4 regions of the Dethiothermospora halolimnae genome follow, and region 1 is predicted to be linked to each of the others. Evidence: riboswitches for the same ligand, from Rfam matches in the RefSeq annotation. Region 1 holds a riboswitch; each other region holds the start of a gene.
The links. Region 1 has a riboswitch for cobalamin ahead of V6137_RS07920 (class I SAM-dependent methyltransferase). Riboswitches for the same ligand answer to the same signal wherever they lie in the genome.

Region 1 (8,008 bases):
CCATATGGCCCTTTTTAATATGATAGATTTTACTGGAGCATTGTAATATATACTATATCCCATATTTCCTTTAAACATATTTAAAATATAATATTTATACTGTTTTATTAGTGGTTTGTCCAATCCGTAATAGGATTTATACTCATTAATCTGTTCTTCGGTATAAGTATAATTAACCGTCCCTTCCTCAGAGGAAAGAAAGGTAAAAGGGTCCCCAGGCATTAACCTGGGGATTATAAAATTTAATGTAATTATTATAAAAAATACTATTATATATTCAAAAGCTCTTTTACAAAAATTCATATTTTTCAACTCATTCCATTTCAAGATATGATATTTTATTATGGGTTACGGTATGATGATCAAACACATGCCTCCATCCATCATATTTTGATGGTCTATATACATCATAGCCGGTGGTATTATATAAAGGTATTTGGGGAATCTCTTCAGCTATAACCTCTTGAAGGTTATAAACTATTTCTTTTCTTTTATCTAAATCTAATTCTGATAATTGTTTTTTAGCTAAGTTATTTATCATATCATTGCCATAACCTGGAATCCCCCCTGTAAAGGTGGTTTTTATACTATTTTCTTCACTTACATATTTCTCTCTAAGCATATCGGCATCGTTTCCCCATCCACCGTGACCAATAAGAACCATTTCATAATCTCCATTTTTTACTGCTGCATCCCTCGATTTCATATCAACACTCTTGACTTTTAAGTCTATACCTACTTTTTCTAAACTTAACTTCATTAGCTCTCCGATTCTAACCTCTTGATTTCTGTTTCCTGTTAATAATGTGAAACTATATTTTTTACCATCTAATAATTTCTTAGATTTATCTAAGTTAAAATCATACTTTCTAACCTTTTTATTATACCATCTATGATCAATAGGTATATATCCAGCACTGGCAGGTTTTCCCGCTCCCCTGGCTACCTTCTCAATCATTTCACCTTTATCTATGGCATATGCTATAGCCTGTCTTAATACCTTATCTTTAAATTGAGGATTATTATCCATATTGAACATAAGCCTATACCCCCAAAAGCCAGGGTTCTTTATAATCTTATATTTATTATCCTCTTTATATTTGTTCAATATATCTGGAGTTACCCTTGTTATATCTATATCTCCCTTTTCAAAAGCTAATATATTATCACTAACAGGGACAAACTGTATTACATCGGCCCTTTGTTTTGGTCCCCAATAATCTTTAAATGCTTTAAATCTATATGCTCCTTGCTCTTTTTTATAATCTGTAAGTATGTAAGGGCCACATCCTATTACTGCTTTAGGACTATTAAATTTTTTAGGATCATCTACATTGTTCCATATATGCTTAGGTAATATCCTTGCACTACCAAACCTTTCTAATAGGGTAGCACTGGGATTATCAACATCTATACTTATTGTGTGCCTATCTATTACATTTATTTTTTCTATAAAATTATTTTTACTTATATTTAATTCATCAAAAACTGGTGGATGTTTAGCATAATATTCAAAAGAAAACTTTACATCTTCTGCTGTCATATCTTGACCATCCTGCCATTTTACATTTTCCCTTATATTAAAGGTATATGTTTTCCCATCATTTGTTATATTCCAATCTTCAGCCAACCATGGTATAAGACCTTCCTCTCCCCGTTCTAATAAACTATCAAATATAAGTCTCATTTTATATGCCCCAGGACCCCTTGAATAATGGGTATAGGGACTTGGATATCCCCAATCTCCCCCTTCAAGATTTAATACTACTGATTCTTTTTCTTCGGTTATATTTCCATCAGAATTTGTACTATCATCACTACATCCGACTATAACTATCATAAAAGTCATAATTATAATCAATAATATATGTATCTTTTTCATATTAAGTCCTCCTTAAAAAGTTTTACACATGCCAAATAAGCCAACCTATTTTAGCCTTTGTATATTCCGTTATTATACCATTTTGTGATATATCATTTAAATATTTTTCTATGTCATTTTTTAACTTAGGATCTTCTTTAACAGATATGGTATGCATTTTTATGGCATCTTCCAAATCCATTTCCTTATTCCACTCTACATCTTTATAATATATTTTAGGGTATATTCCCATATTCCATAATATATTAAATCCATAATATATTTTATTTCCCCATCTTTTTCTAGATTTATCTTTAGAAATTATGTTATTTATTCCATCCCTTACTTTATCTTCTCTAGTTACAAATCCGCTTAAAAAACAATATCCTTTACTGGCTTCAGTCATCTTTATTAGTGTATCCTTATTGTGTATCCCAGGACACATTGACACAAATACTAAATCAAATTTATTTTTCCAACCTTTAACTTCTATATCTATTTTCTCCCAAGGAACAACATCAAATGAAGCATTTTTAATATTTGATTTCTTAACATTCTCTCTAGCATAATTTATCATATTAGGGGATATATCTATTCCCTTTATTTCTTTTACCACCTTTGAAAATTCTATACTATATCTTCCAGGACCACATCCTATATCTAATACACTTGATTCTTTGTTTATAATATTTTCCGATATAAGAAAGTCTATTGAATCTTTCACTTTACTTTCCTTTTCCTTATTATCTATCATATTATTAAATTCTTTTGCTCTAAAATCCCATAATTTTTCAGTAGTAGCTAAGTCTATTTTAGAAGATTCTCTCCATAATTTATCAAATATTTCAATATTCATTTTATCACCCTTTATAATTATAATTTTGTTATAACGTACTAAAACCCCTCAACAAAAAAGTTAAGAGGTATCAAAAGACATATATACTAATAAAAGCATAAAGACATACCCCCTATATCCCGTAGAGTTTGTGGCATATAAATATAGGCAGGTCTTCTGACTTAAGTATCATCATTTTTCTAAGCCTTCCCAAAAAAAATCAGTGGCATTAATTTAGAAAAACTCCTCTATCACAGCGGCGGGACCGTCCAGGCATCTCACCTGTCTTCCCTTTTAATCAATTATCACTAAAATTGAAACCTATATTCATTTATTAATTTTTATCACTAAATAAATCATATATTATAGTTATATTTATGTCAAGAAGTTAAAACCTGGGACAAAGGGACTGTCCCTTTGTCCCAGGTTTTATAATAGATAGGTTATATTTAAGCAATTATAATTTATAATCATGCTTAAGAAAATCAACATGGCAATCATAGTAGTAAATTGAACTATCCTTCCCAATTTATTGAAAATCCTATTTTTCACAACTATAACAGTTTCCCATATTAAAGCCAAATTTAGCATTAAAAACATATATGATAAAACATGATATGCTATTAGCAATCCTTTTATATCTAGGTTTATTTTAGAAACATTTAAGAGAATCATTAAAAATACTCCCGATATTACAACCATGAAAATTATATTTAGTCTAGTTATTATAATACACTTTCTTCCCTTTCTTGTAACTTCATTCTTCTTATTCCACCATCTACTGAAAATAAAATATATTATGGATACAACAAATATTATTGCTAAAAAATATATAGCAAAGGATTCTAATATACTTTCAATTGTAGTAAGTTTTTCATATGTTCCATTGGAGAGGGGACTATATCTCCCCAACATATTTAAATAATCAAGCATTACATACTTTTTGTCACTTTGTGACTGAAATATTAGTAAACCACCTTTACTATTTTGAAACTTCCCTTTGCCAATATGTTTAAATATATATTCACTACCTCTTAGGGAGACTTTTATAGAAGTTTCATTATAAGGTGAGACACTTAACGTTCCAGTTAGTGATCTGAAAATTTTAAAGGGTGAACTAAGGGGAGTCCTTACAGCAAAATATTTTCCAAAATATTTTTTTATATCTTTGCTATAGGGTTTTGAAATTATTTTTACATTTTCTTTGTTATTTTCAGTAAATAGTTCATAGAACTTTTCTTCAAAATTACGTCTAAATGCAAACTTAGATGATGTTTGATCATCTTTGTTAATGGAAATAAAAAATCCTATATTTTTTTCAGGATAAATGGATAATTGAGCAGCATATGTTGGTCCATCTCCTTCATGACCTATAACCTTGTGTCCATTCCTCTCTCTCTCATAAAAAATAAGTCCATTTCCCAACATTTCCTCATCATATGTAAACTGAGTTTTTTGCATCTTCATTAAATATTCTTTAGAAAGAACATTTTTATTTCCTTCTAATAAAAATTTCATAAAGTTCCCCATATCATGGGCATTTGAAAAAGCAAACCCTGCAGGATGTATATGATATCTAACTGGACCCTTAGGAACTAAATCTCCATTTTTATATAAATATCCTTCAGCAAGATTTTTTTCCATCTTCGCATCATATCCATAATAACTATGATCCATTTCTAATGGCTCAAATATTTTAGTCTCAATATATTCTTCTATAGAAAGTCCCGATACCTTTTCCACTATTCTACCTAATGCAGTTATTCCATAATTTGAATATGACATAATAGTTCCAGGAGTTCTAATTACATCCGGTGTATTGGTTAAAACTTCATTTAAAGATTTAGGCTTCTCTTTGTATTCCCAATCCATTTGCCCTAGAAAACCAGTATCAAAACCGCCGGTATGGGTCATTAAATGAAATATAGTTATATCTTTTCTATGTAAACTTTCATTATCTATATCTTGAAAATACATATCTATACTATCATCTAGAGATAGTTTCCCTTCTTCACAAAGCTTCATTATCGCTACACCCGTAAATAATTTAGTAAGGGAATTAATCTGAAATATGGTTTTATTAGGATCAACTTTAGTTTGTGTTTCTAGATTCCCAAAACCATACCCTTTTTTATATATTATACTCCCATCTTTCACTATACTTAGGGACACCCCCGGTACATTATGTTTCTCCATAAGTGCTGTAACGACACCATCTATTCTAGTAAATTTATCCTTTATCTTGTTAAACTCACTGTTAGCACCAGCTATACTAATAGAACTAGAGAATATTATAAGACAAACTAATATTATTGATATAAACTTTTTCATAATGAAACACCCCTTTATATTATTAATTATATCTATAAAACTACTATAATTTTATGAACATTTTAGATTTTGTTCATATTTTTATAAAAAAAATTATTTTTTCAAATTATTTATTATGGCTTCAATAAGGAACTCTGTTAGCATAGGAAAATATTCTTCTCCATATTCCTTTTTATTAATATTCACATTATAAATTGTGTTAATGACAATTATGAAAAATTCAGGATCAATATTTTTCACTATACCCTTATCTTGCATATTTTTTATATATGGTATGAAGGTATCCCTAGTGGACTCAGTATACTTCTTATACTTATTAGGTTTTAATTTACTTAAAACTTTGTCTCTTACTTCAGTTTCAAACATAACTTTTAGTATAGGATTCTCTTCAATTTTCTCTAAATGGTTAGAAATAGCTTTTTTAAGTATTTTTAATGACTGCTCTTCAATATTTAAAGATTTTATTATTTCTTTATTTAATTGATCATTTTCTTCTAAAAATATATCTAGAAAAATATCTTCTTTAGAATCATAATAGTTATACAGTGTCCCCGTTGCCACCCCTGTTTTTTTAGCTATTTCCCTTATACCTGTTGACTTAAAACCTTTTTTAATAAATAGTTCCCTTGCTTCTTTTAATAAATTAAATTTTATATTTTTATCCAAACTTCCTCTCCTCTCACCATATTATGAACATTTTATATTTTGTTCATCTACAACTTATCACTTTCTTAAATTTATGTCAACAAAAATATAGGAATGATATTTAAATATCATTCCTATAAAAATCATTTATCCTATTTATCAAAACTATAAAACTAATATGATTACCATTACTATTTTTTAACAATAACATTCCATTTAGTATAGGGAAAGGGATTAACACTAAAGTCCAAATCAGTTTCTACATATGTAACAACAATTTCTGTTAAGCTGACTATCTTCCATTTTTTAAATAAATCTCTTATACCTTGTTCATCAAAATAATGATGAGGTACTCCTGCTTCAGGTCCATCTTCCCTTACGAAAGTGTTTTTTTCTATTTCTTCTCCCCTAAGATCTGGTCTACCTGCCGTTGTGGAAAGTAATGATGCCATGAACATCCCACCTTCACAAAGACTTTGGTATACATTTTCTACTGCTTTATTAATATTATCAATGGTATTGTGATGAAGAGCATCCCAAGATATAGCACCGTGAAAATTCATGGCTACAAATAGGTTATCAGTCATATCTGCAACCTTCAAAGTTCCGTTTACACCATTACTTTTAAGCCATTTATCAGTATGAACAATTCCATTTGGGGAAATATCACTTCCATATGCATTATGCCCCATCTGAGATATTAGTACAGTATGTCTTCCTGCCCCACAGCAAAAATCCCATATTGATAGTGGGCTTTCAGTAAATACCCCCTCAAGAACTTTTATAAACTTATATACCTCTGGTTGCGGTAAAGCTGCTATAAACTTTTCATCTAAAAACAGTTCATTCCAAGTAGCCATAGTTTATTCCTCCCTCTTTAATATCAATATTTAAAATATAATTGTTAAGGACATAAACTCTATCATAAATGTTTAGAATTATCAAACAAATTTTTACTATATTCCTAATGACACAATCTCTATTATATTATAGTATACCTATTTTTCCCTTGAACTTTTGATTGATACAATGCCTTATCTACCCTTTTAAAATTCACAGGTTCTCTAAAATATATATTCTCTCTTTACAATAAGCATTTTCTATCTTTAATATATAAGTAATATTCCCATGTTTTTCACAAAATCGAAAAAGCAATCACCAAAACTGGTAATTGCTTTTATATATATTATATTCTCTTAAAATCATGAAATCTTGTTCCTTGGAAGGTAAGCTTTCCTTTATCCCCTTCAACTATATATCCATATTTGTTTGATGGAACCTTTAACTCCACTCTATCATTACTATCGAACTCAAAGGTAATATAATATGTGGTACTTCTTGTATTATGGACATGACCATCATGATTATGGCTATGCCTAGATACATGACTTCGTTTCGATACTACTTTTGCATCTACAGTCAAAACCGGCTGTTGATTATTATTATGCCATTCAGAAACCCCTTTAACTATATTGATGATAACAATAATAATAATCATCATAAATATTATCCCAAAAAATGGTGGAAGACCTCCAAACATAATAACCTCTCCTTATAATCTATTTACTTTAATTATATCCTACTATTCATATTTTTCAATTTAATTTTTATCTAATATAATCATCTGATCTCCACCATATTCTACTCCACCACAAATAGTCGTATCTTTAAATATTTCTTTATTACTTTTAATATCAATCAATCGAACCTCTACTATGCCCCCTAAATTTTCATTAACTAATGGAATCATTTTATCACCTCTAGGTCCCTTAAGGGTCATAAATTTTTCTTTCTTAGTTAGAACATTTATATTTAGTATGTAGTTTTTGTTTTCTACTTTTATTTCTACATCTTCTTCTCTTTGTTTAATTTTTATTTTACTTTTATTCATTGTAGTAAAGGTATGAAAGTCATCATCTATCATAAGTCCTATAAGAAAACCTCTAAAACTCCCTAAAGGAAAGGGTATATGACCTATCGAGCAACTTATTGACCCATTATGATTTTTAAACTGATTACCTTGTACCCATATCCAGGAATGGGGAAATTCCTTTCCCCAGTTTTTTTCAATATATCCTTTCCCATTATCAAAGGATATATCTTGTCCATTGATATTAATTTTTCCAGTTAGTTTAATATCCATTGCACATACTTGGCTATAGCACTGCATAAAGGTGAGATAATTATAAGATCCCATACTCCCTGGATTTATAAATGTATCTGGCCACTTCTTCACATTATGAAATGTAACTTTACCTTTTATTTTTATTTCTGGTCTGTCTATATCTAAGCTAATTCCATTTAAAGAGAAATTACTTTTATTAACCTCAACATCA
Region 2 (8,008 bases), on a different contig from region 1:
TTATCTTTAAAGTCCTTGGCATCTACACTTTCAAGGGCCTTTTCTACTCTCCCCTTTACTTCCCTTTCATCATATCCTAAGTTCCTAAGTCCAAATGCAACATCATCATATACCTTAGGATAAAATATCTGTTTATCTGGATCTTGAAATACTACACCTATTTTCTTTCTTAACTTTATTAATTCCTTTTTTTTATAACTTATTTGATTATCATCAAATAATACTTTTCCACTGGTGGGCTTTAATAAGCCAACCAAATTTAGAAACAATGTAGTTTTTCCAGACCCATTGGCTCCTATTATGCCTATTATATTTCCTTTATTTAAATCTACATTTATGTTGTCAAGGGCCCTAGTTCCATCCTCATATATATATGTTAAATCTTTAGTTTTTATCATTTAATCACCTACACATAAAATTCATTATCAAAGCCTTTACTGTCAAGGGCCATTTCCATATGTTCATATTTTAGCATTATCCTTGTAAATAGCACCGATATCAAAGCAGAAAGGGATTTAAAGGAATTTTTAATATTTATATATCCAAATCTTAATTGTTGAGCTGTATAGATATTTTTATATTCTTCTAAAAGTATAAATATAAATCTATATATTAACACCATCATTTCTATTAAAAGCTTAGGCACTCTATGCTTTTTTAGTATATATATTATATCATTCATTGGTGTTGTTAGTATAAGAAAAAAAGTACAAGTTATTGCCGATAGAGATCTTGTAAATAATATTCTTCCATTTTCTATACTTCCATTGGTTATTCCAATATTTACATTATACAATTCCATACTTATGATGTATTCACCATTTCCTTTAGATACAGATATTAATATTGCTAAAATGCTTAGTACTAAAAACGATGAAGGTATTAAAATCATTTTGATATATTTTTTCAGGGGAATTTTAGCTATTGTTATAGTTATAAAAAACATTACTGACAATATAGCAATATGAATATAAAATTTTTTAGATACTATAGCCAATATTAAGAAAAAAATGGCAAAGTAGAACTTTGCCAAGGGATTTTTATCTTTCAACTTATTAGTATATGCATATTTATCTATTATTAGCACTTTTTCTTTTTCCCTTCATATATCCAAAGAAATAAGCTATAATTCCTGCTCCTATGGCTGCCTGTAATGCAAATAATAAACTTTCTATTTCTCCACTTGGAGGTTCCCAAATAGAACTAAACCAAGGTTCATAGTCGGGTGATATCTCTGTTATAACCCCTTCTGCTTCTCCATCTGCTCCTCCAAATTCTGAGTTCCCCATAAATATAAGGGGTATTAATATAATTATTATAACAAGTCCCAATAAGATAAGATTTTTAGTTGATGTTTTCAATTAAATTACCCCCTTCGGTTTTATATTCCATTAATAGATTGTACACTATAACTGTTATAATTCCCTCTGCTATGGCAATAGGTAATTGAGTTACTGCAAATATTGACATAAACTTAGACATAGATCCTATTATTCCACTGGTGGCATCGGGATGGGCAACTGCCAATTGAACTGAGGTCATCATATATGTAGCTAAATCTCCTAAAGTTGCAGCTAAGAAAACTGCCACACCACCCTTTACGTTATGTTTTTTCAACAATTTAAACAATCCATATGCCACTAATGGACCTACTATTGCCATAGAAAATGTATTTGCTCCCAGAGTTGTTATTCCTCCGTGGGCCAATAGTAATGCTTGAAACAGTAAAACTATAACTCCTAAAACAGTCATTACAGTGGGTCCAAATAATATGGCACCTAATCCAACTCCTGTGGGATGGGAACAACTTCCCGTTACCGATGGAATCTTAAGGGCTGATAATATAAACACAAATGCCCCAACAAGTGCAAGTAATAATTTTTTCTTTGGCTCGTTTTTAACTATTCCATTAATATTACTGAATCCCCTAATCAAAAACGGTATAGCCACCACTATCCAACCAATTGCCCACATAGGAGGTAGATATCCTTCCATTATGTGCATAGCACTTGCAAAGTTTGGAGCTACTAAAATAAGTAAAGCAATTAATAATAAATACACTCTTTTTCTCTTCATAATAATACCCCTTTCTTTTTTTGAATTAGACCTTCGGATGAATTGGAGTTTACTATAAAATAAAAAAACTCCACCTTCTTTAGGTAGAGCTTGTATACTTATACACAGTGAATGTTAAATGACAGACTTCCCCCGTCATAGATTCACCCATAAGCACAACCTTCCCTCCGAAAGTATACTTTATCGAGAAATTCGGCAGGTCTCCTGGCTCATAGTTTAACCCTACTCCTTATCCTTCCCACAAGAAATCTTGCAGTGGAACCTTAAGTTTCGTAACTACTTACAGTAGCGGGGGCTGCAGAGGATTTGCACCTCTTTCCCTTTTAATTACCATAGGCAAACCAAATTTCCTATTTACTTTTCATAAAGATTTTACCATATTAAATAAAATTATTCAATTAATTTATTCTAATCTTTCCATTAGTTTTAACGAATATCCTATAGACTCTACCTCTTCTCTAGTTAATACAACACCTTCCGGTGGTCTTTTATTCAATTTAAAAACCACAGCTTTTTGACCAACCTTCTGTTTAAACTGTATACGATTCATGTCTATATCCATATTAAACAAATCGGACATAATTTCAGCAGTTGATCCATGGCCTATAGCAGATATAAATCCATTTTTCTCTATAAGTTTTTTAGCACTATCTAAATCTATATCTGTTATTTTATATAAACCGTTTGTAGTGGCAACCGTTCCATTAAATAAACCTACTTTCATATTTTCAACCAATATACATCACCCCTATAGAAAGCCTTAAGTATACTAAAGCTATTTTAAAATTATAAATAATCTAGTTATTATATATTTCTATATTTTTTTACATTATCCTTTATTAAAATAAATGGCATATTGGTATAAACCTGTTTTGAATTTAGAGTGATATAATATTCAAAAAGCTCTTTGTGAAATTATGTAAATATTCTTATTCATTTAAATATATACTATACCTATCTTCTAACTCCTTTAATTCTCTACTTAAGCTGTCATCACTAAACACATCCTCTGTAAATATAAACTTAAATAAATCCTTATATAACTTTCTTCTTAAAGTAACTGTTTTCAATGTCTTGTCTTTTCTATATATCTCTGGTTTTATTTCTCCTTTTTTAAGTTTGTCATATATATAATTTTTAATTTTTATAACCTCTGGTTGTAGATTCTTCTTTGATTCTATATTTTGTATATTATCTTTTAAAGTCTTTAACACAGGACTATACATATTTGATGGTAAAACATAATCTTGTTTTTCCCCTTTATACATTTGCATTTGAAACTCTTTACTTAATAAACTATTTATAAACTCATATCCTAGTTTTTTATTTTTCCCATTACTATTAACTATAAACCCACCTAGGTCTATATTGTATTTTTGATTATTTACATTTGGAAAATGTATTCTGTCATCCATCATACCTCGTTTTAAAGATTCAACATTTAAGGCATTATATGCATCAAAGGTTAAATAATAAATTGTAGCCGACCTTGTAAGAAAATCCCTCCCCTTATTAAAACTATGATAATCAAAACAGGCATTATAATAATCTTCATATGTAAAATTTTCAGGTAAAATATATTTATCTGAATATATTTCTTCCCTCATATTATTTATGTTTTCTTTCATTTGTTTAGTATCTAGATTAATTTTTTTATTATCTTGACTAAACACATCTATGTTATCTAATTTATATATGATTATATCCTGTATATCATCTCGAGAAAACTCTATAGGTTTTGTATAGTCTACCCACTTGTTTCTGATTTCATAGTAATCTTCTATAGTCCAGTCATAATCCGGATATGGAATATCGAGCTTTTCTATCTGTTCTTTATTGAATGATTTACACGTATAGTCAGCACCTATGGGTATAAAATATATTTCATCTTCTAAATAAAAGTCATATACATTATTAAGATTAGGTATGGTATCAGTATCTACCTTCTCTGCTATACCTTTTTCTTTGAATAGTTGATAAAAATATGGCATATTAGATATGTATATAAGAGTAGGCCCTTCATCTAAATATAACTTAACATTTAAGTTATCTAAGAATTCTTCATAGGTATTCCCTTTAATTTTATCAAACTTCACCCTTGTATCATTATCCTTATTATATTTTGATATATACTCAATAATAGGCATGGAAAGGTCTATAGTGAAATCATAATCATCCTCCCATACAGCTATAGTTACTTCTTTACTTTCACTACTTTTACTATTAACCTCTTTTTTATCCGTTGTACACGAAGTTAATATTAGTATTATACAAAATGCAAAAATAAATATTTTTTTCATTTTCATTCCCCCTTTATATATAGAGTTCTTAAATAACTAAAAGGTTCAATTTAAATTTTAATTTTTAATTAAAACTCCATGTATTATAAATTAAAATATAGTTTTATATGGGCATAAACAAAGGATAAGCTAGTTTACTAGCTTATCCTTTGTTTATATCTTAGGCTAATTTTCTAATTGTCACCACTAATTTTTATTAACCTATTTAATTTTCCACAAATCTTACTGGGATCTATATTGTTATTTTTTAGACTTTCCCCATATACTGAAGCCTCTTTTTTAAGTCCTTTTATTTCCTTTCTGTTTATAATAGAATCCAAATCACTTAAAGACCCCATTTTAAAATATTCTTCTGGCATAGTTTCACATGGTTTTATATTTCCATTTGCCGTAACAGTAAGCGATGTAATTCCAGCTCCACAACTAAAGCTATGTTCATAATTCTCTTCAAAAAAACTTAGCCAGTATTCTTGTTTGCTCTTATCAAATAGTTCATCTAGTGTTGATAAAATGATTTTATCTTTATATTTGTCTTTAAGATATTTTAAATCCTTATTAATATTAATAATATCATTGTGATTTAAACTCCAATTATGTCTATTTTTTTCACTCCCTGCAGCTCTTCCTATTGGAAGTGGTGTCCCAAATGTCATTTTTCTTATTCCATAATCAATAGCAAATTGAACATATTGTTCTAATTTATTTTTTCGTTCTTGATTCAATACTAGACTCAATCCAAGCCGTTTATTTATATTACTTAACTTTTTAGTTCCTAATTTAAACTTCTCAAATTCCGACGGTCTTTTTGTTATACTTTCAAATTCTCCTTCATCAATTCCATATAAAGATATTTGGGGAAAATATACTTTTTTCAATATATCGTCATTCACTCTATCTATGTTGGTCCCATTAGTAATTAAACTTACTTCAAAGTTTTCAACTAATAGCCCTAAAACTTCATTTATGTTAGGATGTATTAGAGGTTCACCGCCACTTACCATTACCTTGTGTGTTTTTCCTTTTAATTTTTCTACTAAGTATTTAATATCTTCTAACTCAATGAATTTTCCTGATTTATTATTTGCACTTTTAAAACAATGGGAGCATTCAAGATTACATAAGCTTGTTAATTCGATATTTAAATTGTATGGATAGTATTTGAGCACTTCTCCAGTTGTACTAATTACACTTTCCATGCTTTTATTTCCATACTCCACTAGACCAACATTAGTCATATTCTCTATAAAAGTGTTTATAGTCTTTATAACTTGGTCTTTTTCTTCACTATTTAATCCATAAATTTTACTAATTTCACCATGTATTTCTTCTAAATTCATAGTTCCATTACACAGTTTTAATATATCTGTTTGAGGTTCACTAAAAACATTTATTTCATCATATTTATTATAAATAATACTATTTTCACCAAAATAGTGAATAATGTTCTCCTCTTTAATTCTAGGAAACTTATATTTCATAATTTCATCTCCATTTAATAATATTATTAAAAATTTATTATAATACTTTCACTAAACTCTTACTTAAATAATATGTATAGTTATTCTTTCTGAAATTATGTGAAAAAGTGTATTCGTAAAACGAATACACTTTTTTTGTGCCAATTAGCAGTGATATACATCTGGAGCGAAAACTACTATTGTATGACCACATCCATAGTTCTTCTTACTTGAAGTTTTCATATTTAATAATTTCTTTTTGTCTTTCATTTGTATGCCTCCCCTCATTTTAAGTTTTTATTAAAAGGAATCCTTCTACTTTATAAGAATAAAGTCCACTTTGTGCTTCTTTATTCTGTGCAGAGTGCAAGGTATAGAAATCATTGAATTAGATAGCTAATAAAAAATTCTTTATAATCAGATTCCTTTATAATCAACTTTAAAATTATATTCACAAATTCTTTTGCTTGTCCACTTTAAAACTTTTACTATATAGTGTGTTATGTGTATCATTTTACCATATTTTTATGTGAATATCAAGCAATTTATAATGAATTTTTTTACTTAATAAGTTGAGCTACAAAATAAAAAGGATAAGCTAGATATCTAGCTTATCCTTTTTATTATATATATATCTATCTATTTTAAATTAAATGCCTTTTCAAGGGCATAATAATTAGCTTCTATAGTTTTCTCTATTTGATCGTAAGTATGGGCAGTGGATAAAAATATTCCTTCAAACTGTGCTGGAGGAACAAGAATACCTTGTTTTAGCATTTCTCTAAAATATATAGCATATTTATCTGTATCACATCTTGATACATCATCATAATTGGTCATCGGTCCCGTAGCAAAGAATAAACATGTCATTCCTTTTATCCTACTAACATGGGCATCTATCCCTAACTTTTCAATATTACTATTAAATCCTTCTTCTAATCTTTTAGCCTTATTTTCCATCTCCACATATATATCTTTATTATTTTTTAATATATTTATTGTCTTATATCCCATATGCATGGCCAGCGGATTTCCCGATAGGGTTCCCGCCTGATATACTGAACCCACTGGAGATACCATTTCCATTATTTCTTTTTTTCCACCATAGGCTCCAACTGGAAGTCCGCCACCTATTATCTTACCAAGGCAAGTCATATCTGGTTCTATGCCAAAATGTTCTTGGGCTCCTCCATAGGATAGTCTAAACCCTGTTATTACTTCATCAAATATAAGTACAGTACCATTTTCTTCTGTTAGTTTTCTTAAATCAGATAAAAATTCTTCCATTGGGGGAACTACCCCCATATTTCCAGCAACCGGTTCTATAATAACTGCTGCTATCTCGTCTTTGTTATTATTAAAGGCTTCTTTTACAGAATTTATATCATTGTATTTACAAACTAATGTATCTTTAACCACATCCTCTGGTACACCTGGACTTGTTGGTACCCCAAAGGTTAATGCACCTGACCCTGATTTTACTAGTAGGGAATCGGAATGACCATGATAGCATCCTTCAAATTTTAATATTTTATTTCTCTTTGTATATGCCCTTGCCACCCTTAATGCACTCATTGTAGCCTCTGTTCCTGAATTTACCATTCTAACCATGTCTATAGAAGGAAATGCTTCTACTATTTCCTTTGCCATGTCCACTTCTATTGGAGCTGGTACTCCATAGCTTGTTCCCTTTTTAAGTATATCTTCTACTCCTTCTAATACTTCTTTATTACTATGTCCAAGTATAAGGGGACCCCATGAACATATATAGTCTATATATTCATTTCCATCCACATCATATATTTTACTCCCTTCTGCTCTGTCTATAAATATAGGGTCTAGTCCTACAGATTTAAAAGCCCTAACAGGACTGTTTACTCCCCCTGGAATATAGTTTTGAGCTTCTTTATATAGTTTTGTTGATTTTCCGTTTTTCATTTGTATTTTAGCACCCCTTTCCCGAAGCGATTGCTTCGGAATTGTTAATTTTTAATTGTTAATTGTTAGTTTTGGTGGGTTCTTAATTTTTGTTTTATTCCGCAGCTTCGGAATTTTAAATTGTAAATTTTAAATTATAAATTGGTTTTATGTCTTCGTTACTGGGGGATTCGTAATCCCCCAGTTTTTCACCTTCTCTAGTTTTATTGGTTGGGGGATTACGAATCCCCCAACAAC
Region 3 (8,008 bases), on a different contig from region 1:
GCTTGATATTACTCCAGTTAAAGATGCTGCTTGGATAGCTTTTCCTACACCTTTTAAATATGGTATAGATTTTAGCTGGACAGCATTATTGGCATTTATTCCCGCATATTTAGTTACTACAGTGGAAAGTATAGGGGATTTAATGGCAGTTGGAGAAGCTAGTAACCACAAAATCACCCATGATGAGTTGGCAGGAGGACTATTGGCAGATGGTACTGGAAGTTTTTTAGCTGGTATTTTTAATGCAGGACCTAACACATCATTTAGTCAAAATGTTGGTATAATCCCTATAACAGGGGTTGCAAGTAGATTTGTTGTTGTTATTGCAGGTATTATCTTAATGTTGTCTGGTATTTTTCCAAAACTAGGAGCATTAGTTTCAATAATGCCGGATCCGGTATTAGGTGGAGCTGGAATAATGATGTTTGGTATGATAGCAGTAGGTGGAATTAAGACTTTAAAAAAAGTAAGGTTTACAAGGAGAAACAGTTTGGTTATTGCTATTTCTATGGGATTAGGACTAGCAGTTGCATTTAGACCAGAATTACTAAATAATTTCCACGAAAAATTAGCAATCATATTCCATTCAGGAATAACCACAGGTACTTTGGCGGCAATAGTACTAAACTTAATATTACCTAAAGATAAGTAAAAAATGGCCCTAGGGCCGTTTTTTTTAGTTAATAGATAATAGTTAACAATTAATAGTTAATAGATATGGTTATTTCACTCCCTACGGTCGTAAAATTTTATTCTGATAGTGACTGATGAAATTTATTGGGAACTACGTGGTTTTTTGAATTCTTAGTTATTAGAGGAAGTGTAATTCTATAACTTATGTAAAACCACAAATATTTTGTTGTTGGGGGATTCGTAATCCCACAACTATTTTTTTATCAACTTTTATATTTATAAATCATAATATAAATATAAAAGTAGTGGAGTGATAAATATGATGAATTATAATATACAAACAAATAAAAAGCTTCCGTTAGTATTTATACCTGGTATATTTGGTTCCTTGGGAGATGATATTATCCCAGGAACAGGAGAGTTTAGTTTTGGACCAGCTAGCTATATATACGATCCTTTTATTAAAAGTTTAGAGGGGATGGGATATAAGAAAGAGGTAGATTTATTTGTAGTACATTATGACTGGAGAAAAGGGAATTATTATAGTGGGACAAACTATCTTATACCAGAGCTAAATAGAATTAAGCAGATATATAAAACTAATAAGGTAAATATTGTATGTCATAGCATGGGAGGGTTGGTGGCTAGAGCTTATATACAAAGTGACTTGTACAATTACGATATTAATAAATTAATAATGATTGGTACTCCCAATGCTGGGACGGTGAAGGCCTACTATTTTTGGGAAGGTGGAGAATTGCCCTATGATAAAGTCAATGGGAATGTATTTTTCAAAGTACTTTGGGAAGGATTTGTATGGATTTTTAAAAAGGTATATAAGGAAAAACAGGATATTAATTTTTTGAAAAAGTTTTTTCCTGTAGCAAAAGAATTATTACCAAGTAGAGAATATGGAGAATATCTATTTTATAAGGATGATAAGGACTTTATTCAGTTTATATCCCATGATAGAATACAAGAAAAAAATAGTTTTCTTAATCACTTGAATTCTAGTGTTGATAAACTTTACAGTAGAATAGGAGATATCCATATAATAGTAGGTAAGGGTATTGAGACTTCAAGGTTTATATGTGTAAATAAAGTAGATAGTGACAAGGAACTGTGGATAGATGGTAAACCGGGATATGTTATAACAAGTCCCCGTGGTGATGGAACAGTGATTAGTAGTAGTGTTGCATCTATATTTGGGAGAAAACTATTTATAAATGGAGACCATGGAGATATCTTACTTAAATCTGTTGATAAAATAAAAGATATATTAAATATAAAAACTATTTCTAGAAGACAACAAAGTTTTAAAAATAAAGTTTTATATAGTATAATAGCTAGAGACGTCAAAAACATAGAAATACATAAGATAAATAAAAAAATATCTATTAATAATAAATGGGAAGATAATTATAAAGGACTGACGGTAATAAAAGTTGGGGAAAATTCCTATTGGCTTATTATTGATTATAATTATTTTAATAAATCAACAATAAGATTTGATTCAATTAAAACTATGTATAGTGAAATAATTATTTTAAAAGGGGAAAAGAACAAGGGAGTAAAGAAGGTATCTGAAGTAAATACAAAGGACTATTATGAACTTAGTTTATAATAATCTTGAATAATCAAATTGTATCTGTTATTATTTTATATGAGTATAATAAAAAAGTTAGGTGTTTCATAAAGAAACTTAAAAGGGAAAGTAGTGAAAATCTACTACAGCCCCCGCTACTGTAAGTGAGGATGAAACCAACATATGCCACTGGGGAACCGGGAAGGCGTTGGAAGTAATATGATTCACAAGTCAGGATATCTGCCTAACAAATTGGTCTCGGAGGGAGGGTATATACTTATATATCCTAGCATAATAATAGCTAGGTATTTTTATGTTTAATAAGCTATAATAAAAAACGGAGGAGGATATATATGAAAGTGAGAGGTAAAAAGATTATATCTGTGCTTATGGTATTATTATTAACTATGACAGTGTTATCAGGCTGTATAAGGGTGAAGGATGAATATAAAGATAATGACAGTAAAGAAGAACAAAATACAAATGATACAGTTGGATTCCATTATCCATTGACAGTTAAAGATGGATTTGACAATGAAGTAACATTTGAAAAAGCACCTAAAAGGATTGTATCTTTAGCACCAAATAATACTGAAATATTATTTGCACTGGGTCTTGGTAATAGAGTAGTGGGAGTTAGTAAGTATTCTGATTATCCAGAAGCAGCTAAAGATAAAGAGACTGTTGGTAGTTATAATAGCATGAATATAGAGAAAATTATAGAACTGAGTCCTGATTTAGTAGTTCAATATGGTGAAGGTAAAGAAAATATTAATAAGCAATTAAAGGCTGCAGGTATCAAGATACTAAACTATGAACCAGAGTCCATTAAAGAAGTTATGTCAACTATCGAATCTATAGGTCAAGTAACAAATACAATGAAAAAAGCTAAGGAAATCACGGTTGTTATGCAGGCTAAAATGGATTATATAGCATCTGAAGTGAAAGATGCTAAGAAACCAAAGGTGTTTTATGAAGTTTGGGGAGACCCGTTAAAGACCGCAGGACCAGGGTCTTTTATAGATGAAATTATTACTTTAGCAGGTGGAGAAAATATAGCTGGTGATGCATCTGGTTCCTACGCTGATTATTCAGTGGAGAAATTAGTAGAAAAAAATCCAGATATTTATATAGCACCAAATAGTCCTGGAAAAACAGTTGAATCTATAAAAAATAATGAGCAGTATAAAACATTAAATGCTGTAAAAAATGATAAAATATATCTTGTTGATCAGAATATTATTTCAAGAGCTGGTCCTAGAATAGTAGATGTCCTTGAAATGATTGCAAAAAAAATACATCCAGAATTATTTAAAGATACTACTAAAGAATAGACGAAGTAGGGATATTTATGAAAATCAACTTACAGAGAAGGGAAAGTTGGGTTTTTACTTTGTCTTCTCTGGTTATAATTTTATTAGTTAGTATAGCGGTATTTTCAACGATAGGAAGTGCAAATATAAATGTTTTAACCACTATAAAGATAGTTTTCTCTAAAATACCTATAATACAGAATTATATAGATATAGATAGCATTCCAAAATCATATCAGGCTATTATTTTTAATATAAGAATACCTAGAATATTGGTAGGTGTATTGGTGGGAGCAGCTCTTTCTAGTGTGGGGGCTGCTTTTCAAGGAATGTTTAAAAATCCCATGGCTGACCCCTACGTTATAGGGATATCTTCAGGAGCCGCTCTAGGAGCTACTTTGGTTATTATAACTGGAATTAACATAGTCCTATTTAATATATCAAGTATATCTATAGGGGCATTTTTAGGGGCTATGGTATCTACATTTATAGTTTATTTTGTATCTAAGGTAAAAAATAAGGTGCCAGTAACTACGTTACTTCTTTCAGGAATAGCTGTTGGACAATTTTTTACTGCTATCATGTCATTTCTTATGGTGATCCATAGTAATGACTTAAGCAAAATAATTTATTGGACATTGGGTAGTTTTTCGGGGAAAGGGTGGAATCAACTTTTAACTATTTTATTTCCTATTTGTATAGCCATAGGTCTATTAATCTTTTTATCAAGGGATTTAAATATAATGTTAACAGGGGAAGAATCGGCTAAAAATCTAGGGTTAAATGTAGAAAAGACAAAAATAGTTATATTAGTATTATGTTCATTTATAACTGCTATGGCAGTATCGGTTAGTGGCATAATAGGATTTGTTGGTCTTATAATTCCCCACATAGTAAGATTGAAAAAATGCCAATAGATTTAACCATAGTTAGTGCTGATAGGACGATGATAGGAACAGGGCCGTCTCTAGGGAAGTCTATAGAAAATAAAGGCTTAATAATTGCCGGTACAGATCCCATATCCACCGATACTGTTTCTGCAAGATTATTAGGTTTTTTACCCCAAGCTATTCATTATTTATATACACTACATAAAAAGAGGATAGGTGAAGGAGACTTGAAAAAAATAGAATTAAAGGGGATTGGTATCAAAAAGGCAGAAGAAGAATTTAGTATAAATACTTTTAATAAAAGAATAGTTTTAGATGACAAGGGGATAAAGAATATACATGGCAATAAATAGTCTTTTTCAACAAAATGTGATATAATTCTATTAAATTATGCTTACAGAAAGGATGATATAATGAAAGTAGAATATGTAAATCCATTTTTAACAGCAAGTAAAGATATACTAGTCCAAGTAGGGAATATAGCACTAGAGCAAAAGAAACCTTTTATGAGAAAAGATATAAGCCTAATTGATTCAATAGCAGTGGTCGTTGGAGTCACCGGGAATTTAAAAGGACAGATTGTTATTAATTTTACTGAAGAGACAGGAAAAAAATTAGCTTCTAATATGATGGGAGGTATGCCAGTGGCTACTTTAGATGAAATGGCTAAAAGTGCTATTTCTGAACTTGGAAATATGATTATGGGAAATGCCTCTACTAAATTGTTCGATATAGGCATTAAAACGGATATTACCCCGCCTAGTATCTTGGCGGGAAAAGAAATGGTATATTCAATTAAAGGGCAAGATATAATGTGTGTTCCATTTGAATTTGAAGAAGAGACAATTGAAATAAATATATCTGTAAAAGAAAATAAATAAAATGAAGGGGGTGCTATTATGTCTATAAATATAGTATTAGTTGAACCTGAAATACCACAAAATACTGGTAATATTGCTAGAACATGTGCTGCAACGGGAGCATCACTTCATCTAGTTAGACCTCTAGGTTTTTCTACAGACAACAAACATTTAAAGCGGGCAGGACTGGATTATTGGGACTTATTAGATATTCATTATCATGATAGTTTTGAAGAGTTATTGTTGAAGCATGACAAAGGTAGATTTTTTTATGCTACTACCAAAGGGAAGAAATCATATTCAGATATGGAATTCTCGGAAAATTGCTTTTTAGTGTTTGGAAAGGAAACCGCAGGATTGCCAGAGGACCTATTGATGGCTAATAGGGAAAGGAATATGAGGATTCCCATGCTTAATAGAGAGAGTGCTAGATCCCTTAACTTATCTAATTCCGTGGCAATAATTACATATGAGGCATTAAGACAGATTGGTTTTCCTGGGTTAAGATAGTTTTGTGAAAAACATCTAAAACAATAGATTTTATTTAACGTTTTCCTAACAAATTTATTTGTATATTTACAAATTTAACATGGATTTAACAAAACTCAGATGAATATGTTGTATCATATAATTTGTTACGTAATGGCAAATAATATATAACATATGAAATGGAGGTTAAAAAATGGAGGTAGCTTTTGGAGTATTAGGTGGACTAGGCCTATTTCTTTATGGAATGAATATAATGGGAACAGGTTTACAAAAAGTTGCAGGTGAGAGATTAAAGAATTTAATAGGAATTTTAACTAATAACAGGTTTATGGGGGTAATAGTAGGTGCCCTTGTAACAGCAATAGTACAAAGTAGTAGTGCCACAACCGTTATGGTTGTAGGTTTTGTAAATGCTGGAATTATGAAATTAACCCAAGCTATAGGAGTAATAATGGGTGCCAACATTGGTACTACTATTACTGGACAGCTTATAGCTTTTAAACTTACAGCAATAGCTCCAATTGTTGTTGCTATTGGTGTAGGTATCTTAATATTCTCATCAAAGAAAAAACATAAACAAATCGCAGAAGCACTAATTGGATTTGGTATACTCTTTGTTGGAATGGATCTTATGAAAGAATCTTTAGACCCATTAAAAGAATCAGAGGCATTTAATAATGCCCTTCATGGACTTAACAATCCATTAATAGGAATTTTAGTTGGTTTTGCTATGACAGTGCTTGTACAAAGCAGTAGTGCTTCAATGGGGGTATTATTGACTTTGGGCAGTCAGGGAATGATAACTATTGAGATGGCTTTACCTATTTTATATGGTGATAATATTGGTACATGTGTTACTGCCCTATTATCAAGTATAGGAGCGAGCAAAACAGCTAAAAGAGCTGCTGTAATGCATTTATTATTTAATCTTATAGGTACTGCTATATTTATGCTAGTTCTTAGGATACCTATTGAATGGGCAGTTCAAGAAATATCAAAAAATGATGTTTCTAGACAAATAGCTAATGCCCATACATTCTTTAATATAATTAACGTAGCTATATTAATTTGGTTTGCTCCATTAATAGTAAAAGCTGCCAAAAAACTTGTTCCGGGAGAAGATGAAGATACAAATGGACTTAAATATTTAGATGCAAGAATAATAGAAACACCATCAATTGCCGTGGGGCAAGCATCAAAAGAAGTTTTAAGAATGGGAAGATTGGTACAGGAGAATTTAAGGACTTCAATCAAAGCCTTCATAACTAAGGACGAAAAGTTAACCCATAAAGTCTTTAAAGAGGAAAAACGAATTAATCAGTTGGAAAGTGATATAACTGAATATCTTGTGCAGCTTTATAATGCACCATTAACCGACATGCAAAACTCTACAGTAACCACATTGTTCCATACTATAAATGACTTAGAACGTGTGGGGGACCATGCTGATAACTTAGCAGAGCTAGCACAATATAGAATAGACAATAAATTTTGGTTTACAGATAATGCTTTAGATGAGCTTCAGATTATGTTTGATAAGGTTGAACATTCCTTTAAGAATGCCCTTATAGCTTTTAAGAATGCAGATCCTAAAGTTGCTAAGAATGTTATTGCCAATGAACAAGATATTGACCTATTAGAAAAACAGTATAGGGCAAATCATATTGATAGACTAAATAAACAAAAATGTCATCCAAGTTCAGGTATTGTATTCTTAGATGTGATAAGTAACCTTGAGAGGGTTGCAGATCATTCATCTAATATATCAATATCAATACTTGATGCATTAGAAAATAAATAGTCCCTTTGGGGCTATTTTTATTTTACATACAATTCTCTGCACTCTGATCTTTGCACCCTGCACTAAACAAAGAAGCACCAAAGGTGCCTTTGTTTTTAAATACCGCTATTGTAGAAATCCCATTTAAAATATATAATGATATTACGTATTCTTTTACTAAATTAAATGCAATTATAATATACTTTATTATTAATTATGAATGAGGAGTGAAGAGCTGTGGGAAGGGTAAAAATAATAGCAGATAGTGTTTCTGATATACCTAAGAAATATATAGAAGATTTAGATATAGAAGTTGTACCCCTAACTATAAATTTTGAGGATGGTAGTTATAGAGATGGAATAGATATATCCACTGAAGAATTTTATAGGAAAATGGGATGTAGTGATAAACTACCTACTACATCCCAGGTTACTCCTAAGGAGTTTATAGATATATA
Region 4 (8,008 bases), on a different contig from region 1:
TGAGAAAAAAGATAATGGAAAACACACTAGCTTAAATGTTACTCTAGATGCAAAGTCAAAAGACATATTATCATTTAATAAATATTATCCAAAGGATGATAATAAAAAAGTTAAATACAATAAAGAAGAGTCTCTAAAAATAGCTAAAGAATTTATAAAAGAAATGGAGCCAGATAAGTTTGATAGAGTAGAATATGTTAAAAGAGAAGTACCGGAAATCAGACCTCTAGAAGAGAAAGAAAAGCCATTGGCATATAGATTTAACTTCATAAGAAAAGAAAATGGAGTATATGTATCGGAAGACGGATTTAATATAACTATAGATACAACTTCAGGGGAAATTGGATCCTACAGTCATAAATGGTATAAAGATAAACTGCCAATTGAATCTGATTTAGAAAAGGTTATTAAACTAGACAAAGCCTATGATATATTATTTGATGAGATAGGATTAGAATTGGTTTATAAATCTAAAGATAATGACTATATTTATCGTAGTGAAGTGACATCTAAAGGAAAGATGGCAAAATTAGTATACTCAGTGAAAAAAGATAAACCCCTTAATATAGATGGAATTACAGGAGATATATTGTATAGTGATGGAGAATCATATAAAGAAAATAAAATAATAAGTTATACTGATATAGATGATAGTAAAGCTAAATCTAAGATAGAAGTATTGGCACAATATGGAATAGCACTTCCTGGAGATGAATTTAAGCCCAACCAAGAAATAAAACAGAGAGAATTATTGTATTTATTGGCTAAAGCTAAAGGATACTACATTCCAGAGTTTCAGGATGATGACAAATTTGATGAAGTTTTATATGACAGGCTGATAAGTACAAATATTATAACAGCAAAAGAAAAGAATCCAGAGAAAAGTGTAACAAAAGAGGATACTATAAAATATATTATAAGATTTTTAGGCTATGATAAAGTTGCATCATTACAGGGAATATACAAATTGGAATTCCATGATGTAAAGGAAATAGACCCTAATCTTATAGGTCATATAGCTTTAGCTAAAGGGTTGGATATAATAAATTTAGAGGATGGAAATTTAAACCCTAAAGCTCAAATAACTAGGGAAGGGGCTTGTATATTAATATATAATTATTTAAATATAAGCTCTTAAATCATATCGACATTATTCAATATAAAAAGACAAAAAATGTAAGGGTGTTGCCAAATATGCTAAAAAAACGACCAGTTTTCAAATATATGTTGAATATAATTTTCTAAAGTGTACAATATAGTTACAGGGACTTTATATCCCCCTAGATTAGATAAATTTAGAAGAAATATTGGAATCAGTCCCTTAAAAAAATTATTATGATTTAAACCCCATTTTTCGTAATAAACCAAAGGGCTCCCTTATATAAGGGAGCCCTTTGGTTTATATAAATTCTGCTACCTTACACCGAACAAATGGACATCAAAAGTGCCGTTGTTCTAAGTTGACAAAAAAACTTATATTAACTATAATGAAGGTAACTTTAAAAACTGAATATCTTTGTGGTACTTTTCTTAGAAAAGTTTAAAAGGGAAAGAGGTCAAAATCCTCTACAGCCCCCGCTACTGTGATCAGGGATGAAATCTTCTATTACCACTGGTGATACTGGGAAGGAGAAGAGAGTAAAGTGAACTGTAAGTCAGGAGACCTGCCATAAAGAACAGGGATACAATTACTTCGGAGGGAAGTATGTAGTATATTCATTTGATGAATAACACATAGAAACCTTCCTATGTGTTTTTTTGTTTTTTGAAATTGAGGGTCAAATATATGGGGGTAAAGAGTTGGCGAATAGACTTAACTGTTTTTATTTTCAATAAATACAAAGAAATACAACTATTACAACTATTACAACAAGAATGGGGATGATCTTTTGGCTAAAAATATTATGTTTCAAGGAACAGCTTCTTCAGTAGGGAAGAGCTTATTATCTGCGGGCTTATGTAGAATATTAAATAACCATGGATATAATGTGGCACCCTTTAAGTCTCAAAATATGGCCCTTAATTCCTTTGTTACTAAGGAGGGAAAGGAAATGGGTAGAGCCCAGGCAGTTCAAGCGGAATCTGCAAGGGTAGAGCCTAGAGTTGATATGAATCCAATACTTTTAAAACCAACCAGTAATGTGGGGAGCCAAGTCATATTAAATGGTGTAGTTTATAAGAATATGAAGGCTATGGATTATTATAAAAAAAAGCCGGAGTTTAAAAAATATATTATTGATGCGTACCAAAATCTAGACAATAACTTCGACTGTGTAGTTATTGAAGGGGCTGGAAGTCCTGCAGAAATAAACTTAAGGAAAAATGACATAGTAAATATGGGTTTAGCTGAGATGATTGATTCCCCAGTTATACTTGTGGGGGACATAGATAGAGGTGGAGTTTTTGCATCTATATATGGAACTATAATGCTTATGGCTGAAGAGGAAAGAGCAAGAATAAAAGGTTTTATTATCAACAAATTTAGAGGAGATGTTAAAATCTTAGAGCCTGGTATAAAAATGATAGAAGAGAAGATAAATATACCATGTCTGGGTGTAGTTCCATATATGGATGTAAATATTGATGATGAGGATAGTGTAACAACTAGATTTGATAATAAAAACAGTGGAGAGATTAATGTAGGAATCATAAGGCTTCCATATATATCGAATTTTACAGATTTTTCTCCCTTAGAAATAGAAAAGGATTTAAATGTTAAGTATATAAAAAATACAGAAGAGCTAAAGGATATGGATATGATAATAATCCCAGGGAGTAAAAACACAATAAAAGATGCAGAATACTTATTTAACAATGGGTTTGATAGAGAAATATATAGAAAAAGACGTAAGGGAGTACCTATTATAGGGATATGTGGTGGTTATCAAATACTAGGTAGGGAAATAGTAGATCCATATTTAGTGGAATCTGATTTAAATAGAATAAATGGACTATCAATATTAGATATAAAAACAACAATGTTAAAAAATAAGACCACAACTCAAACTAAAGGGGAATTTATTGTAGATTCACCAGTATTTGATGATAAAGGAGATATAGTTACCGGTTATGAAATACATATGGGAGAAACGGAAATGTTAGGGGAAAGCTCCCATATATTAAGGCTTGAAGATGGTAGATTAGATGGTGCAATTAGTGAAGATGGAACTGTTATTGGAACATACCTACATGGAATATTCGATAATGACAATTTTAGAAAAAATATAATTAAATTTTTAAAGAAACAAAAGGGAATAGAATGCAGTGATGAGTCTTTAAGCTATTATGAATTAAAGGAAAAAGAATATGATAAACTGGCTGATAATATGGAGAAAAATATTAATATAAATAAAATAAAAGAAATAATGGGGTTATAAAATGAAGGAAGTATATATAATAGTTATTGCAATAATTTTAGACTTTGTTTTAGGGGATCCCCCAAATTGGCCCCATCCAATAAGGTATATAGGATGGATTATAAAAAGGTATGAAAATTTAATAAGAAAACAAAAACTAATCAATTTAAAAATAGGTGGATTTTTTCTAACGGGATTAAGTATTATCACAGTTACATTTATAGTGGGAGGGATATTATACTTATCTAAACTGATTCACCCAGTAGTCTACTATATAGTAGGAACTTATTTAGCATATACTTCCCTTGCCACTAAGTGTTTAGATATTGAAACTAAAAAGGTATATTATGCAATAAAAAATAATGATATTAAAAAGGGGAGAAAGATGCTTTCCTATTTAGTTGGAAGGGATACAGAAACCCTTACAGAGAAACAGGTGATAAGGGGAGCCATTGAAACCGTAGCAGAAAATACTATAGATGGGGTTCTAGCTCCAACATTTTATTTAATCCTTGGTTTATACTTGGGAGTACCTATAGAAATGGTATTTATGTATAAGACAATAAACACCCTAGATTCAATGGTGGGGTATATACAAAAACCCTATAGAGATATAGGATATGCATCGGCTAAACTTGATGATATGGCAAATTTTATTCCTGCTAGACTGGGGAGTTTAATTATGCTAATAGCTGGAATAATCCTTAGATATGATTTCAACAATGGATCTAAAATGCTGTTAAGGGATAGGAAAAATCACAAAAGCCCCAACTGTGCTTATCCAGAAAGTGCAGTGGCAGGATTACTTAACATACAACTGGGGGGGACAAACACATATTTTGGAGAAACCCTTTATAAACCTACAATAGGAGACGATAACGTTACTTTACAAAACGACCATATTTTAAAAACTATTAGGATAATGTATGTTTCCCAGATATTATTGGGACTATTAGTTCTGATAGTAAGATAGGAGAGGTTAAATGAATAAGCATGGTGGATATTTTGGAGAAAATAGGAAGGATATATTAGATTTTAGTGTAAATGTAAATCCACTAGGAGCATCTGATAAACTATATGACCATATTAAAAAGAATTTAAAAAGTATAATAACATATCCAGAGATTGATGGTGAAAGCCATAAAAAGATGCTGTCAAATCACCTTAATATAAAGGACAATAATATAATATTAGGAAACGGAGCAACAGAGCTTATATATTTATTTGCAAGGGCTACTAAACCCCAAAGAGTCCTTATAATAGAGCCGACATTTACTGAATATAAAAGGGGATTTAGACTAGCAGGAAGTGATATATTTAGTTATATTTCCGAGGAAATAAATGATTTTAAGATAAATAAAGACACACTATTGAATAAAATAAATAAATTAAAACCGGATGTTGTAGTATTATGTAATCCTAATAACCCAACAGGGATTTTTACCAATAAAAATGATATAAAGCCAATACTTAATAAAATAAATGATATAAACTCCTATTTATTTGTTGATGAATCCTTTATAGATTTTGTAGATAAGGAATCCTATATAGAGTTAATAGATAAAAATAATCTTTTTATCCTTAGATCTATGACTAAATTTTATGCAATACCAGGTCTTAGGTTAGGGTATGGTCTAGGAGGTAGTAAACTAATAAATAAATTAAATGAAAATAAGGAACCTTGGACTTTAAACAGTTTAGCATTAAACAGTTTAGAAATTATATTAAAGGATAATGAATATATGGATAAAACATTAGATTGGTATAATAGAGAAAAAAAGTTTTTATGGAAAGAACTTAATAATATAAAAAATATAAAAGTCTTTTATGGTGAGGCAAATTTCTTTTTAATTAAATTAAAGGAATTGGAAGGACAGGAGCTAAAAAAATTATTAATAGAAGAAGATATATATATAAGGACATGTGAAGACTTTGATGGATTAGATAAAAGCTATATAAGAACCACAATAAGAAGTCATAATGAAAATGTAAAGCTTATAGAGACTTTAAAAAAAATCCTAGGGGAGTAATATAATGAAAAATATAATAAATATCGAAAATTTAAGTTTTAAATATACCACTGAAGATATACTTAAGAGTTTAAATTTGAATGTATCAAAGGGAAGTTTTATAAGTATATTAGGACCAAATGGATCTGGAAAAACAACCCTTCTTAAAAATATATGTAATATATTAAAACCCTATAAAGGGAAAATATTCATAGATAATAAAGAAATAAATAGCATAAAGGAAAAGGACTTAGCTAAAAAGCTTGCAGTTGTACACCAAGGAACAGATTTAGAGTTTGATTTTACTGTGTATGATGTTGCCATGATGGGCAGATATCCCTACCTTAATAGATTTCAATCTGAAGGAGAAAGAGATAAGGCTATAGTAAAAGAAGCTTTGATAAATACATCTACTTGGCATTTAAGGGATAAAGGAATAAATGAAATAAGTGGTGGAGAAAGACAGAGGGTAATGATAGCGAGGGCGCTTGCCCAAAATCCCCATATACTGTTATTAGATGAACCAATATCCCATTTAGATATAAAACATCAGATAGATATATTAAAGCTATGTAAAAAACTAAATAATGAAAAACAACTTACTATTATAACAACTCTACATGATATAAATATGGCAAGCAGATATAGTGATCATATACTTCTTTTAAAGGACGGAAAAATAAAGGAAATGGATACTCCAGATAAGGTCATAACCGAAAAAAATATAGAAGATGTTTATGGCATAAAGGTTGATTTAATAAAGCGGGTGGAAGATAGAAATCCTATTATTGTACCGAAAGCGATTTAACTTTAGAGGAGAATTGAGAATGGAGAGAGGACAATTTAAGGTGATTTTACTCTCTTTGTTCGTAAAATATTATATTCAAATCGGCTTTACCGATTTGCACATTGTCAACTAAAAAAGTGGGGTGATAAAATGTTAAACTTAACGCTAGTAACCGGTGGGGCTAGGAGTGGTAAGAGTAGGTTGGCGGAGAAAATAACTAAGGAGATTGGAGAAAATATAGTTTATATAGCCACTGCCATAGCCTTTGATGATGGTATGAAGGACAGAATAAAAAAACATAGAAACTCAAGACCAAAGGAATGGACAACCATAGAAAAATACAGAGGTTTTAATACTTTAAAAAACAACCAAGATTTTTTAGATGCAGATACTATTATTTTAGATTGTATGACCATTATGATTTCAAATTTAATACTCGAAAGTGGATATGACTTTTACAAGATTACCATGGAAGAAGTGGATAAATTAGAGGAAGAAATATTTAATGAAATAGATTCATTACTCAAGATAATGGAGGACTATAATAAAAATTTTGTAGTTGTAACAAATGAAGTTGGTATGGGATTAGTACCATCATATAAATTAGGAAGTATTTTTAGAGATATAGCAGGTCGTGGAAATCAGTACTTAGCGAAGAAGGCCACCGAAGTACATTTAACTGTATCGGGAATACCACTTAAAATAAAATGATTGGTGGGATTATATGCGAAGTTTATTACTTATGATAGTGTTTTTTACTAGAATACCTATCAAATATAAATACGAATATAGAGAAGAAGACTTAAAAAGAGGAATTAAGTTATTTCCCCTTATAGGGACACTAATAGGTGCTTTTATTTTTTTACCATCCCTTTTGGATAAATATCTAGATAAACCGATAATTATAGTTTTTAGCTGGATGATGTATATATGGATAACAGGGGGACTCCATATAGATGGTCTTGCAGATACCTTTGATGGGGTATTTAGTAATAGGGACAAAAAAAGGGTTTTGGAGATAATGAAGGATAGCAGGATAGGGACTTTCGGTGTTATTGGGATTATATTTATACTTATATCTAATATAGCATTAAGTAACTACATAGATTATAAAATTTTATTTTTACTTCCCATATTAGGTAGAACAAGCTCTATAATATCGGCATCAGTAAGTAATTATGCCCGGAAAGAATTGGGGATGGGAACTACATTTATAAATAATAGTGGTATAAAAGAAGTGCTAATATCTTTATTATACACAATGATTATATCTTACATATTATTGGGATATAGAATATTGATTGGAGAAATAATAACATTTGTTACTGTTTTAGCTATAACTAAATATATAAAAGATAAGATAGACGGAATGACAGGAGATACCATAGGATTTGTTATAGAAATATCCCAGACGGTATTTTTATTTGTAAGTTATTTAACTTTTAAATTGTTGTAAGGATGATTTTATGAAACTTATACTACTTCGCCATGGTGAAACTATGGCCAACAAAAATAAAAGATATAGCGGATGGACCGACTATGATCTTACAGAAAAAGGAAAGAAGCAAGTGGATGCAGGGATAGAAAAAATAATTGGAGAAGATATAGATTATATTTATTCAAGTCCATTAAAAAGGACCCTATATACAGCCAATATTATAGGAAGTAAATTTAATAAAGAAGTAAAGGTTGATAATAGATTAAAGGAACTTAATTTTGGAATATTTGAGGGTAAAACCTATAAAGAAATACGTAATGAATATAAAGAAGAATCTAAAAGATGGATAGATGACTATGTAAATTATAGGATACCAGAAGGGGAAAGTCTAATGGATGTACATAGCCGGATAGCTAAT

Region 2: linked by a shared signal. The riboswitch ahead of V6137_RS04730 (energy-coupling factor ABC transporter permease) and the one ahead of V6137_RS07920 (class I SAM-dependent methyltransferase) in region 1 are both predicted to bind cobalamin.
Region 3: linked by a shared signal. The riboswitch ahead of V6137_RS14000 (ABC transporter substrate-binding protein) and the one ahead of V6137_RS07920 (class I SAM-dependent methyltransferase) in region 1 are both predicted to bind cobalamin.
Region 4: linked by a shared signal. The riboswitch ahead of V6137_RS04585 (cobyric acid synthase) and the one ahead of V6137_RS07920 (class I SAM-dependent methyltransferase) in region 1 are both predicted to bind cobalamin.

The regions. Positions count from the first base shown of each region.
Region 1 covers NZ_JBAKFX010000014.1:60,860-68,867, reverse strand. Annotated here, with positions in the region: gene V6137_RS07930 (hypothetical protein) at 1-46, shown strand, start outside; gene V6137_RS07925 (ABC transporter substrate-binding protein) at 314-1,882, opposite strand; gene V6137_RS07920 (class I SAM-dependent methyltransferase) at 1,905-2,717, opposite strand; cobalamin riboswitch at 2,847-3,036, opposite strand; gene V6137_RS07915 (serine hydrolase domain-containing protein) at 3,126-5,027, opposite strand; gene V6137_RS07910 (TetR/AcrR family transcriptional regulator) at 5,121-5,693, opposite strand; gene V6137_RS07905 (class I SAM-dependent methyltransferase) at 5,864-6,532, opposite strand; gene V6137_RS07900 (DUF2500 domain-containing protein) at 6,859-7,212, opposite strand; gene V6137_RS07895 (tocopherol cyclase family protein) at 7,273-8,008, opposite strand, start outside.
Region 2 covers NZ_JBAKFX010000007.1:59,302-67,309, reverse strand. Annotated here, with positions in the region: gene V6137_RS04745 (energy-coupling factor ABC transporter ATP-binding protein) at 1-398, opposite strand, end outside; gene cbiQ (cobalt ECF transporter T component CbiQ) at 407-1,087, opposite strand; gene V6137_RS04735 (energy-coupling factor ABC transporter substrate-binding protein) at 1,071-1,361, opposite strand; gene V6137_RS04730 (energy-coupling factor ABC transporter permease) at 1,345-2,076, opposite strand; cobalamin riboswitch at 2,254-2,437, opposite strand; gene V6137_RS04725 (YddF family protein) at 2,480-2,812, opposite strand; gene V6137_RS04720 (extracellular solute-binding protein) at 3,006-4,376, opposite strand; gene V6137_RS04715 (radical SAM protein) at 4,550-5,854, opposite strand; gene hemL (glutamate-1-semialdehyde 2,1-aminomutase) at 6,473-7,771, opposite strand.
Region 3 covers NZ_JBAKFX010000037.1:26,086-34,093, reverse strand. Annotated here, with positions in the region: gene V6137_RS14010 (nucleobase:cation symporter-2 family protein) at 1-652, shown strand, start outside; gene V6137_RS14005 (lipase family alpha/beta hydrolase) at 953-2,257, shown strand; cobalamin riboswitch at 2,300-2,480, shown strand; gene V6137_RS14000 (ABC transporter substrate-binding protein) at 2,572-3,552, shown strand; gene V6137_RS13995 (FecCD family ABC transporter permease) at 3,570-4,448, shown strand; gene V6137_RS13990 (DUF362 domain-containing protein) at 4,439-4,774, shown strand; gene V6137_RS13985 (chemotaxis protein CheX) at 4,835-5,302, shown strand; gene trmL (tRNA (uridine(34)/cytosine(34)/5-carboxymethylaminomethyluridine(34)-2'-O)-methyltransferase TrmL) at 5,321-5,791, shown strand; gene V6137_RS13975 (Na/Pi cotransporter family protein) at 5,964-7,571, shown strand; gene V6137_RS13970 (DegV family protein) at 7,788-8,008, shown strand, end outside.
Region 4 covers NZ_JBAKFX010000007.1:32,690-40,697, forward strand. Annotated here, with positions in the region: gene V6137_RS04580 (YcdB/YcdC domain-containing protein) at 1-1,138, shown strand, start outside; cobalamin riboswitch at 1,503-1,686, shown strand; gene V6137_RS04585 (cobyric acid synthase) at 1,890-3,377, shown strand; gene cbiB (adenosylcobinamide-phosphate synthase CbiB) at 3,379-4,329, shown strand; gene cobD (threonine-phosphate decarboxylase CobD) at 4,340-5,386, shown strand; gene V6137_RS04600 (ABC transporter ATP-binding protein) at 5,391-6,173, shown strand; gene cobU (bifunctional adenosylcobinamide kinase/adenosylcobinamide-phosphate guanylyltransferase) at 6,303-6,863, shown strand; gene cobS (adenosylcobinamide-GDP ribazoletransferase) at 6,877-7,608, shown strand; gene cobC (alpha-ribazole phosphatase) at 7,619-8,008, shown strand, end outside.